3 regions of the Nonomuraea sp. NPDC049480 genome follow, and region 1 is predicted to be linked to each of the others. Evidence: riboswitches for the same ligand, from Rfam matches in the RefSeq annotation. Region 1 holds a riboswitch; each other region holds the start of a gene.

Region 1 (3,473 bases):
GCAGGCGCTGGACGCGAAAGGGGTCGTGCTGTCACGCGAGGACCCCGCCGACACCTTCACCCGGCTCCGCAACGAGCTGGCCACCCGCGCCGACGGCGGAAAACAGCGGCGGGTCGCGGTCGTCCTCACCAAGGCGGACCTGCTGCGGGCAACCACCTCCGGGCACGGTGTCGAGGATCTGCCCGGCTGGCTCACGCTCATGGGTCTGGGCAACCTCGTACGTGAGCTGAACCACCAGGGCGCGGAGGTCCGCTACCTGGCCTCCGGCCTGCCGCCCCAGGGCACGCAGATCGCCGAGCTGCTGGGCTGGCTGAGCGGGCTGCGGCTGAACGGGCGCCTCGCCGAGGGGAGGAACACCGGCGAGTTGACGGCGGGCGACGCGCGACGTCCGTGGGAGACCAAGCCACGTCCCCTCGGCAGCCTCCCGCTGAGCTATCTGATCTTCCGCCGGGCGCTGGCCGGTGCCACGGTGACGGCCTCCGCCGCGATGCTGGTCCTGCTCAGTCTGCTCCTGCTGAACCTGTGGCTGCCGGCCGACGGCTCGGCGGTGCCGGAAGCGGCGGCCGCCCCGCAGCTTGTGGCGGCGCCCATCGGGAAGTCGCTCGCCGGGACCTGGAAGGGCACCGTCCACCAGAACGGCGCCAAGGACTACCACGTCACGCTCACGCTCACCAAGGGCGCGACGCTCGGCGAGCGGGCCGGCAAGGTGGCGTACCCCGACCTGAAGTGTTCCGGGACCGTCACACTCGAACCGGCCCACTCCACTGGCGTCACCGTGGTCAGGGAGCAGATCACCGACGATCCCCAGCACAGGTGCGTGCCCACCGGGTGGATCACACTGAAGAAGACTTCTTCCGGGAAGGTCGACTACCGATGGTTCAGGAGGCTGGAGGACGTCTCCCAGGGAGTGACTCCCGACGCCGTCGCAAACTTGATCAAGAAGACCTGACGGCTTTCCGTTCAGTGGACGGCGCCGAGGCGCTTCTGCTCCTCGTACAGCAGCCCGAAGCGGTCGATACGCCACAGCCGGCCGAGCACCACCAGCGTGGCGCCGAACACCGTCGGCCAGATCTCCAGCGTGACCAGCTGGAAGGTCAAAGTGGAGAAGCCTCGCCGTTGACGTCTCTTCGCGTGGTCGTGCATCATCGCCACACCGAGATTTCATCCAGAGGATCCGAGGGACCTGGCCCTACGACGGTCCGGCAACCTGCCGAGGCAAGGTGCCAATGCCAGGAACGATGAGGAGGGTTCCGATGAGTGTGCGGCTCGACGTTCCGGTGTTGTGCGGATCGCTCGTACGGCTGGAGCCGCTGCACCCACGGCATGCGGGGGATCTGGCGCGGGCGGCGGAGGAAGATCGGTCCGCCTACGGCTTCACCCTGGTGCCGAGGGCCGAGGAGATGGATGCATACGTCAAGGCGCAGCGGGAGCGTGCGGGGCTGACGCCGTTCGCGCAGGTGCGGGTGGCGGACGGCAGGGCCGTGGGGTGTACGGCGTACTGGGATCTGCGGACGTGGCCGGGGCGGCCCGAGCTGCAGGCGGTCGAGGTGGGCTGGACGTGGCTCGCGGCGTCGGCGCAGGGGACCGGGATCAACGCCGAGGCGAAGTTCCTGCTGTTCACGTATGCGTTCGAGGCGCTCGGGGTGGTGCGGGTCGATCTCAAGACGGATGCCCGCAACCTGCGGTCGCGGCGGGCCATGGAACGGCTCGGCGCCCGGTTCGAGGGAGTGCTGCGTAACTGGTCGCCCTCGTGGGCGCCGGGCGAGGAGGGGAAAGTGCGGGACTCGGCCATGTTCTCCGTGATCGCTGAGGAGTGGCCGGAGGTCAAGGCGGCCCTGATCGCTCGCCTCACCCGTCCATAGGGGTCGTCCTCAGGAGCGCGGGCTCGACGTCGAGCCCGCGCTGTCCGTGTTCAGAGGATGAGCACTTTTCTGGGGGTTCCATCGGCTTCGACCACGGCGAGCTCGTGGCCCTGCGACAGCTGGTCTTCGACGAATTTCCAGATGGTGATGGCCTGGCGGATCGCCTCCGTGAAAGACAGACCTTTGCGCTCGGCCAGGGTCTTGAACGTATCGGCGGTTTCGTGGCTCAAATTTACCGAAAGCCGGACGAAATTCGAGTTGTTGGTCCTTTCGGACTGGTCGAGCCGGCTGTTCCTGGTTGCGGACTCACGCGTCATGGTGTCTGGTCTCCTGGCCCTTCGGCGGCGGTGGGGGCACGCGGAGTGAGGGGGTTCTGATTTGCTCCGGCGTCTTGATGGTGGTAGTCGGGTTCATCGTAGGTGCCTGGGTTATGCACACTGGTTTTCCAAGTGGTGCGGGTCAAGCCCATACGCCCTGCATACGGCTCTCCATAAATCAGCCCCAAAGTCTTGGCTGATGGAGGAAAGAAAATGAGTGAAGTCAGTCGATCGCCGAGCGCCGGAGGGCGATCGGAGTCCTCCGGAGTGCCCGCATCCTGGGTTCCGCGTTCCTGCCCGCGCAGGCCTGGAGCCAGATGAAGCCCGAAGTGGCCGAGGTGCGGTTCTGGGTGTTCCAGTCAGGCGGCGTCATGGGCGGCTACCTCTTCGCCGAGAAGAGACTGAAATAGGGGGTCCGATGGCCGCCAGCGCAGTGCTGTGACGAGCGGCGACAGTGGTGCGCATGAGCATCGTCGTGGACACGCACACCAGCATCGAACCGAACATCCTCTACTTCGGCACGCCGGTGGTACTGATCTCGTCCATGAACGAGGACGGAACCCCCAACCTCGCCCCCATGTCGTCGGCCTTCTGGCTCGGCTGGCGTGCGCTGCTGGGGCTCGGCGCGCGGGCCAAGACGGCGCAGAACCTGGTCAGGACCCGGGAGTGCGTCCTGAATCTGCCGTCCGACGCCCTCGCCGACGCCGTCGACCGGCTTGCGCTCACCACCGGGTCGGATCCCGTCCCGGAGCGGAAGCAGGAGCGGGGATATCGGTACGTGCCGGACAAGTTCCGGCGGGCCGGGCTGACCGCCACGCCCTCCGAGACGGTGGCGCCGCCACGGGTGGCCGAGTGCCCGGTCAGCATGGAGGCCGTGGTGGAGGCGGTGCATCCGGTGGGCGATGACGGTGGGGTGCTGGCGTTCGAGGTGCGGGTGCAGCGGGTCTGGGTGCACGAGGAGATCCGGATGGCGGGGACTGACGATCGGATCGACCCCGACGCGTGGCGGCCGCTGATCATGAGTTTCCAGAAGCTGTACGGGCTGGGGCCGCAGGTGCGTCCGTCCACGCTTGCCCGGATTCCCGAGCGGATGTACCGGCCGGACGAAGATCTAGAGCGAGCCCACGTCGTCTAGCAGCACCAGCCACGTGCGGTGCCCGCACAGGCGCTCGATCTCCTTCCGGGGCAACCAGTCGGCGTGCGTGCTCTCCGAGCCGGCCGGCGGGCGGGTCGGGGCGCCAGGACCAGGCAGAACAGCCCGGAACATGGCCATGTACGTCAACGACGCGTACCG
Region 2 (3,473 bases), on a different contig from region 1:
CTGCTCCTTGATCGCGGCCATGTGCGACTCGACGTCGGGCTCGCAGGCTCGCTCCCACAGCGCCGCGCCGTCCACGCCGAGGCTGTGCACGCCGATCCGGGTCGTCCGGCCCGCGTGGGTGATGCTGCGGGCCACGCGGTCGACCTCGGCGCCGAGCAGCGCCTCGCAGCAGTCCATGAACGCCCCCGCCCACCTTCCCGTCAGGAACCCGGCGTGATCGGCCCCCAGGATGCCCTCCAGGACCTCGCGGGCCACCTCGTCGGGCAGCAGGGAGAAGTATTCGGGTGGCGCCCACGGGGTGTGGCTGAAGTGCGCGATGCGCAGGTCCGGCCGCTCGGCCCGGAGCATCGCCGGTGTGAGCGTCAGGTGGTAGTCCTGCACCATCACGCGCGCGCCGTGCCCGGCCTCCTCGGCCAGCGCCAGCGCGAACGCCCCGTTGTAGTCACGATAGGACTCCCACTCACGCTCGAACCTGGTGCCGAACTTGGGCGAGTTGGGGATGTCATAGAGCAGGTGGTTGACGAACCACAGCGTGGAGTTGGCCACGGCGTTGTAGGCGCGGTGGAACGTGGCGGCGGGGATGTCGAGCATCCGCAACGGCCCGGTGTCGTAGCCGGCGTGGTCGATCCGGCCGCCCGGGGACAGGCGCACGGCGCTGCGGTCGTCGTCGGACAGCGCCGCGCAAACCCACAGGACGCCGTCCTTCTTGGCCACGCCGGACAGCCCGGACACCAGGCCGCCTCCGCCACGTTTCATGGTCAGCTCGCCGTCGTCGGAGACGGTGAAGGAGACAGGCCCTCTGTTCGAGGCCACCAGGACGCTGTTCATCGAGTCTCCCTTCGATCATAGGATCCCAGCTATGGCGCTAGATGAGCTAACCGAGGAACTCGCCCGATCCGCCGCAGCCGGAGATCATCGCGCGCTCGGCGAGCTATTGGCCAGGATCGAGCCCGATGTGATGCGTCACTGCGCCCGGATCCTGCCCTACCACCAGGACGCCGAGGAGGCGTCCCAGGACACTCTGCTGGCCGTGGCCCGCAACATCGGGCGTTTCGAGGGGCGGGCCAGGTTCAGCACCTGGCTGCACATCGTCACGGCAAACTGCGCGCGGACCACGTACCGGTCGCTGAAGCGCAGGGCGGCCGAGCAGACCTCCGACGAGCTGCCCATGCAGAAGCCGGACGTGCGGCGGGTCAGCGTGATCGCGGGCTCCCGCCTCGACCTGCTCGACGCGATGGAGGCGCTGGAGGCCGACAAGCCCGACCTGGCGCAGGCGCTGGTGCTGCGCGACATCGTCCAGCTCGACTACAACGAGGTGGCCGAGCAGCTCGGCATCCCCCTGGGGACCGCCAAATCCCGCATTCACCAGGCGCGCAAATACGTGCAGGGTGTGCTCGGAGAGGATTATCGCTGAGACCATCCGTCTCATACTTTGAGACGGGTGGTAATCGAGCCTCCTTGAGCGGGTAGAGTCCATTTCAACAACTGCATATTGCTCATCCAGAGGGGTGGAGGGACCGGCCCTGCGAAGCCCCGGCAACCCTCCCGGCTTGTGACTCGCGACCTGGCGAGGCCGACCGGGACAAGGTGCCAATTCCGGTTCGCGGTCAAGGTGGCCGCGGGCGAAGATGAGGGAAGGCCTCGCTTCATGTCGCTCGACTTTGGTCCTGCTACCTCTCTCTCCTGCCGCGAGTGCGGCACGCGCTACCCCCTCGGCCCGAGCTTCGCCTGCCTGGAGTGTTTCGGGCCGCTCGAGGCGGCCTATGACTTCGGCACCGTCACCCGCGCGGACATCGAGTCCGGTCCCGCCAACATCTGGCGCTACCGCTCGCTGCTGCCCGTGCCGGTCGACGTGGCGAGCAAGCCCAACATGAACCCGGGCTGGACCAAGCTGGTCAAGGCGGGCAACCTCGGGCGGGCGCTCGGCATCAAGTCCCTGTACGTGAAGGACGACTCGGGCAATCCCACCCACTCCTTCAAGGACCGGGTGGTCGCCATCGCCGTCGAGGCGGCGCGCAACTTCGGTTTCCACACACTTTCCTGCTCCTCCACGGGCAACCTCGCGGGCGCGGTGACGGCGGCCGCGGCGCGGGCCGGGCTCGACGCCTGCGTGTTCATCCCCTCCAACCTCGAAGCAGCCAAGATCGCCATGGCCCGGGTGTTCGGCGGCAAGCTGATCGGGATCGACGGGACCTACGACGAGGTCAACAGGTTCTGCTCGGAGCTGATCGGCGACCCGCTGGGCGACAAGTGGGGGTTCGTCAACGTCAACCTGCGGCCGTACTACGCCGAGGGCTCCAAGACGCTCGCGTACGAGATCGCCGAGCAGCTCGGCTGGCGGCTGCCGCAGCAGATCATCATCCCGATCGCCTCCGGCTCGCAGCTCACGAAGATCGACAAGGGCTTCAAGGAGCTGGTGGCGCTGGGGCTGGTCGAGGACACGCCGTACAAGATCTTCGGGGCGCAGGCGGCCGGCTGCTCGCCGGTGTCGGCGGCGTACAAGGCTGGGCACGACGTGGTCCAGCCGGTCAAGCCGGACACCATCGCCAAGTCGCTGGCCATCGGCAACCCCGCTGACGGGCCGTACGTGCTGGACATCGCCCGGCGCACCGGAGGGGCCGTCGAGGACGTCACCGACCCCGAGATCGTGGCCGCGATCAAGCTCCTGGCCTCGACGGAGGGTATCTTCGCCGAGACCGCGGGCGGGGTTACCGTGGGCGTGCTCAAGAAGCTCGTCGAAACGGGGTCGCTCGACCCCGAGGCCGAGACCGTGGTGCTCAACACCGGCGACGGGCTCAAGACGCTCGACGCCATCACCGGCGACGATGCCAAGCCCACGGCCGTGATCCGGCCCTCTCTCGACGCGTTCCGCGCGGCTGTCTGACAATCAGGAAAGGCGAGATAACCATGAGCGTTTCGGTGCGGATTCCCACCATCCTCCGCACGTACACCGGGGGGAACGCGGAAGTGAGTGGCGAGGGCGCGACTCTTCGTGACGTGCTCGCCAAGCTCGACTCCGACTACCCGGGGATCGGCGCGAGAATTCTCGATGAATCGGGCAAGATTCGACGTTTCGTCAACGTTTACGTTGGGGAAGAGGACGTCCGATTTGCTCAGGGCCTCGACACTCCCGCCCCGGAAGGCACTCAGATCTCCATCATCCCGGCAGTCGCCGGCGGCTGAGTGCGATAGATCACATCCTTGAAGGCGCCCCCAGTGGGCGCCTTCTCCTTTTCCTCCTAATTCAACATTGAACGACCTTCTCTGCGAAGAAATGCGTCGTTTGCGGATTGACTCTGTTGCCAAACCCCGTGCCACAGGTATGGTCGAGGGCGATCGTCTGGCTTGATTTTTCCTTAAGTCATGCGATTACGGGTCTCGCGGTGGAATGGGCGAGATCCGTGAGCCCAGTAAGAGGAGTCGGAAGTGGCGCAGGGCACCGTCAAGTGGTTCAACGCGGACAAGGGCTACGG
Region 3 (3,473 bases), on a different contig from region 1:
GCGCTGAGCCTGCTGTTCCTGGCGCTCGGCGGCGGGCGGATCGGGCTGGACGGGGTGTTCGGCTCGCTGTTCCGCCGGCGCTCGGGACGCCACACCGCTGAGGAGGAACACGAGACGACGGCCCGCGGCACCACGGGCGGGGCGGCCGGCGGCCCGCTGACGCCGGCGCAGTCCACCACACCCGAGCAGCCGAACGTGCCCAGGCAGCCGACCGGGCCCAGGACGGGCGCGAGCAACCTCAACGACGAGGACATGCGGGACATCGACGCCCTGGTCTCCGACGATCAGCCGGAGCACCGCAAACCGCCGAACCGGTAGGAGCCGGGCTCAGCGGGAGACCAGGTCCCGCAGCGCCTCGATCAGCCGGTCGACGTGCTCCTGCGTGGTCCCGATGCCGATCGAGGCCCGTACCGCGGAGGCCGTGCCGTCCGCGCAGCCGCCGTCGTTCTCATGGTCGCGCCCGCTTCCGCCTCCGTCGGGCGCTTCCAGGAGGTGCCTGACGAACGGGTGCGCGCAGAACTTCCCGTCGCGCACCCCGATGCCGTACTCGCTGGACAGCGCCTCGGCCACCTCGCGAGCCGGGTACCCGGCCACGGTGAACGACACGATGCCCACCCGCGGATGATCGTCCCCCCACAGCGCCAGCTCCCGCACGCCCTCGACCGAGGCCAGCCCGGACCGCAGCCGCGCCAGCAACCGCTCCTCCTCGCGCACCAGCGCCGTCCAGCCGGTGGCGGTGAGCGCGTCGCAGGCGGCGGCCAGCGCGATGGCGCCCAGCACGTTCGGGGTGCCCGCCTCGTGGCGCGGCTCGGGATCGTCGTGCCACTCCGCGACGTCCCCGACCGTACGCACCGCGCCCCCGCCCTTGAGGTACGGCTCCCCCTCGGCCAGCCAGTCCCCGCGCCCCACCAGCACTCCGGCGCCGAACGGCGCGTACAGCTTGTGCCCGGAGAAGGCCACGTAGTCCAGGTCGAGCGCGGTCAGGTTGAGCCGCCGGTGCGGTACGAGCTGCGCGGCGTCCACCAGGATGCGGGCCCCGTGCCGGTGCGCGATGTGGGCCAGGGCGGCGATGGGCCACAGCTCGCCGGTGACGTTGGAGGCGGCGGTGACGACGAGCAGCTTCGGCCCGTCGATCCCGGCCAGCGCCTCGTCGGCGGCGCGGACGGCCTCGCCGGGGAAGGCGGGCGGCGCCAGCCGTACGGACTTCGGCCAGGGCAGGAGCGAGGCGTGGTGCTCGGTGTCGAAGACCACGGTGGTCGTGCCGGCGGGCAGGCAACGGGCCAGGAGGTTCGTGGCGTCGGTGGTGTTACGGGTGAAGATCACGGCGTCGTCGGGCCGGGCGCCGACGAACGCCCTGACCGTGTGGCGGGCCTGTTCGTACCTGGCGGTGGTGAGCTGGGAGGCGTAGCCGGCCCCGCGGTGGACGCTGGAGTAGGCCGGGAGCGCGGCGGCGACGGCCGCGTTGACCGGCTCCAGACAGGGCGCGCTGGCCGCGTAGTCGAGGTTCGCGTAGCCCACCAGCCTGCCGCCCTTGACCGGCACCTGGAGGTCGGCGCCCAGCACCGCCGGGATCGGCCGGCTGCCGGCGTCAGGCACGCTCGGAGCGGCCTGGTCGGGGACGGAGCTGAAGATCGTCAACGTGGGCACGGCACATCTCCTCAGGGTCAGTCGGACCCCTGGAGCAGCCACGGAGCCCGCGCTTGCCCGCCACATCTCGTGACAGACCAGGTCTTCACCCGGGGCACCCCGCCGCGGACGCGAGGGTTGCCGGCCAGCTAGCCGGGGCTTGTCGCTGACACTCATGACCTACGTCCCGCACTATAACCCACGGCCGGTGACGTTTCGCAAGTCGCGAACTTTTGCACCCTTTGACTCGTTGCTACCGGAAACCCGTCAGTGACACGTCATGGAGGTATGCAGATGTTCGACTGGGTGGCCGACCCACAGATCTGGATCGGCTTCTTCACCCTGGTCTCCCTGGAGATCGTGCTGGGGATCGACAACATCATCTTCATCTCCATCCTGGCGGGCAAACTACCTCCGGAACAGCGGGACCGGGCACGCGTGCTGGGTCTGGCCGCGGCGCTGATCAGCCGGTTGCTCCTGCTGCTCGGCCTGTCCTGGGTGGTGCAGCTCACCGAGCCGCTGTTCTCCGTCTTCGGCCACGACATATCGGGACGTGACCTGATCCTGTTGCTCGGTGGCCTGTTTCTCCTGGCCAAGAGCGTCACCGAGATCAGCCACAGCATGGACGGCCCCGTGAGCAAGGACGGCAAGAGCGCCGCGGCGGTCTCGTTCACGTCGGTGATCGTGCAGATCATGATCCTCGACGTCGTGTTCTCGCTCGACTCGGTCATCACCGCCGTCGGCATGGTGGACCAGCTCGGCGTGATGATCGCGGCGGTCGTGGTGGCGGTGCTGGTGATGTTGTTCGCCTCCGGGCCGATCAGCCGGTTCGTGGACCAGCACCCGAGCATCAAGATGCTGGCGCTGGCGTTCCTGGTGCTGATCGGCGTGGTGCTCGTCGCCGAGGGCCTCGACCAGCACATCCCGAAGGGCTACATCTACTTCGCGATGGCGTTCTCGGTCGTCGTGGAGCTGCTGAACATCCGGATGCGCGGCAAGCACGCCAAGCAGGTCGAATCTGAAAGCAGTGCTCCTAAGATGAAATAGTGCGCTTTGATCCCTGGAATCCGGATTTCGTGGCCCACCCGTACCGGGTCTACGACGAGCTGCGGCGTGAGTCGCCCGTCTGCTACTTCGAGCCGACCAACCAGTGGCTGATCTCGCGCCACGCCGACGTCAACGCCCTGCTCAGGGACCGCCGCCTGGGGCGGTCGTACCTGCACGTGGCCACGCATGAGGAGTTCGGCAAGGAGCCCGAGCCGGAGTTCCAGGAGCCGTTCTGGCGGGTGATCAGGGCGGGCATGCTCGACGTGGAGCCGCCGGTGCACACCAGGCTGCGCCGGCTGGTCTCCAAGGCGTTCACGCCGCGCATGGTCGAGTCCCTGCGGCCCCGCGTGCGCGCCATCGCCGAGGGCCTGGTGGACACGTACGTGGAGAAGGGCGGCGGGGATCTGATCGCCGAGGTCGCCGAGCCGCTCCCGGTGACGGTGATCGCGGAGATGCTCGGCATCCCCGAGGGCGACCGCCACCTGCTGCGCCCCTGGTCGGCCCAGATCTGCGGCATGTACGAGCTCAACCCCGCCCTCGAGGTCCAGCACACCGCGGTCCGGGCGGCGGCGGAGTTCGCGGACTACCTCAAGTCCCTGGCCCGTGAGCGCCGGCACAGCCCCGGCGAGGACCTGATCAGCGCGCTCACCCAGATCACCGAGCTCACCGAGGACGAGCTGGTCGGCACCTGCGTCCTGCTGCTCAACGCCGGCCACGAGGCCACCGTGAACGTGACGGGCAACGGCTGGTGGTCGTTGTTCAGGAACCCCGGCGAGCTGGCCCGGCTGCGCGCGGACCGC

The links. A riboswitch is a leader RNA that binds a small molecule or an ion and turns the genes downstream of it on or off. The one in region 1 is predicted to bind S-adenosylmethionine.
Region 2: linked by a shared signal. The riboswitch ahead of thrC (threonine synthase) and the one ahead of ACIBX3_RS47230 (GNAT family N-acetyltransferase) in region 1 are both predicted to bind S-adenosylmethionine.
Region 3: linked by a shared signal. The riboswitch ahead of ACIBX3_RS27960 (aminotransferase class V-fold PLP-dependent enzyme) and the one ahead of ACIBX3_RS47230 (GNAT family N-acetyltransferase) in region 1 are both predicted to bind S-adenosylmethionine.

What each region holds. Positions count from the first base shown of each region.
Region 1 covers NZ_JBITMD010000025.1:116,009-119,481, reverse strand. The annotation lists gene ACIBX3_RS47240 (hypothetical protein) at 1-949, shown strand, start outside; gene ACIBX3_RS47235 (DUF6653 family protein) at 961-1,098, opposite strand; SAM riboswitch class I at 1,159-1,245, shown strand; gene ACIBX3_RS47230 (GNAT family N-acetyltransferase) at 1,254-1,862, shown strand; gene ACIBX3_RS47225 (ribbon-helix-helix protein, CopG family) at 1,913-2,179, opposite strand; gene ACIBX3_RS47220 (flavin reductase family protein) at 2,643-3,314, shown strand; gene ACIBX3_RS47215 (NUDIX hydrolase) at 3,291-3,473, opposite strand, start outside.
Region 2 covers NZ_JBITMD010000021.1:132,089-135,561, reverse strand. The annotation lists gene ACIBX3_RS43585 (trehalose-6-phosphate synthase) at 1-828, opposite strand, end outside; gene ACIBX3_RS43580 (RNA polymerase sigma factor) at 860-1,414, shown strand; SAM riboswitch class I at 1,494-1,635, shown strand; gene thrC (threonine synthase) at 1,649-2,884, shown strand; gene ACIBX3_RS43570 (MoaD/ThiS family protein) at 2,908-3,183, shown strand; gene ACIBX3_RS43565 (cold-shock protein) at 3,427-3,473, shown strand, end outside.
Region 3 covers NZ_JBITMD010000010.1:91,045-94,517, forward strand. The annotation lists gene ACIBX3_RS27955 (DoxX family protein) at 1-318, shown strand, start outside; gene ACIBX3_RS27960 (aminotransferase class V-fold PLP-dependent enzyme) at 328-1,647, opposite strand; SAM riboswitch class IV at 1,692-1,807, opposite strand; gene ACIBX3_RS27965 (TerC family protein) at 1,921-2,673, shown strand; gene ACIBX3_RS27970 (cytochrome P450) at 2,673-3,473, shown strand, end outside.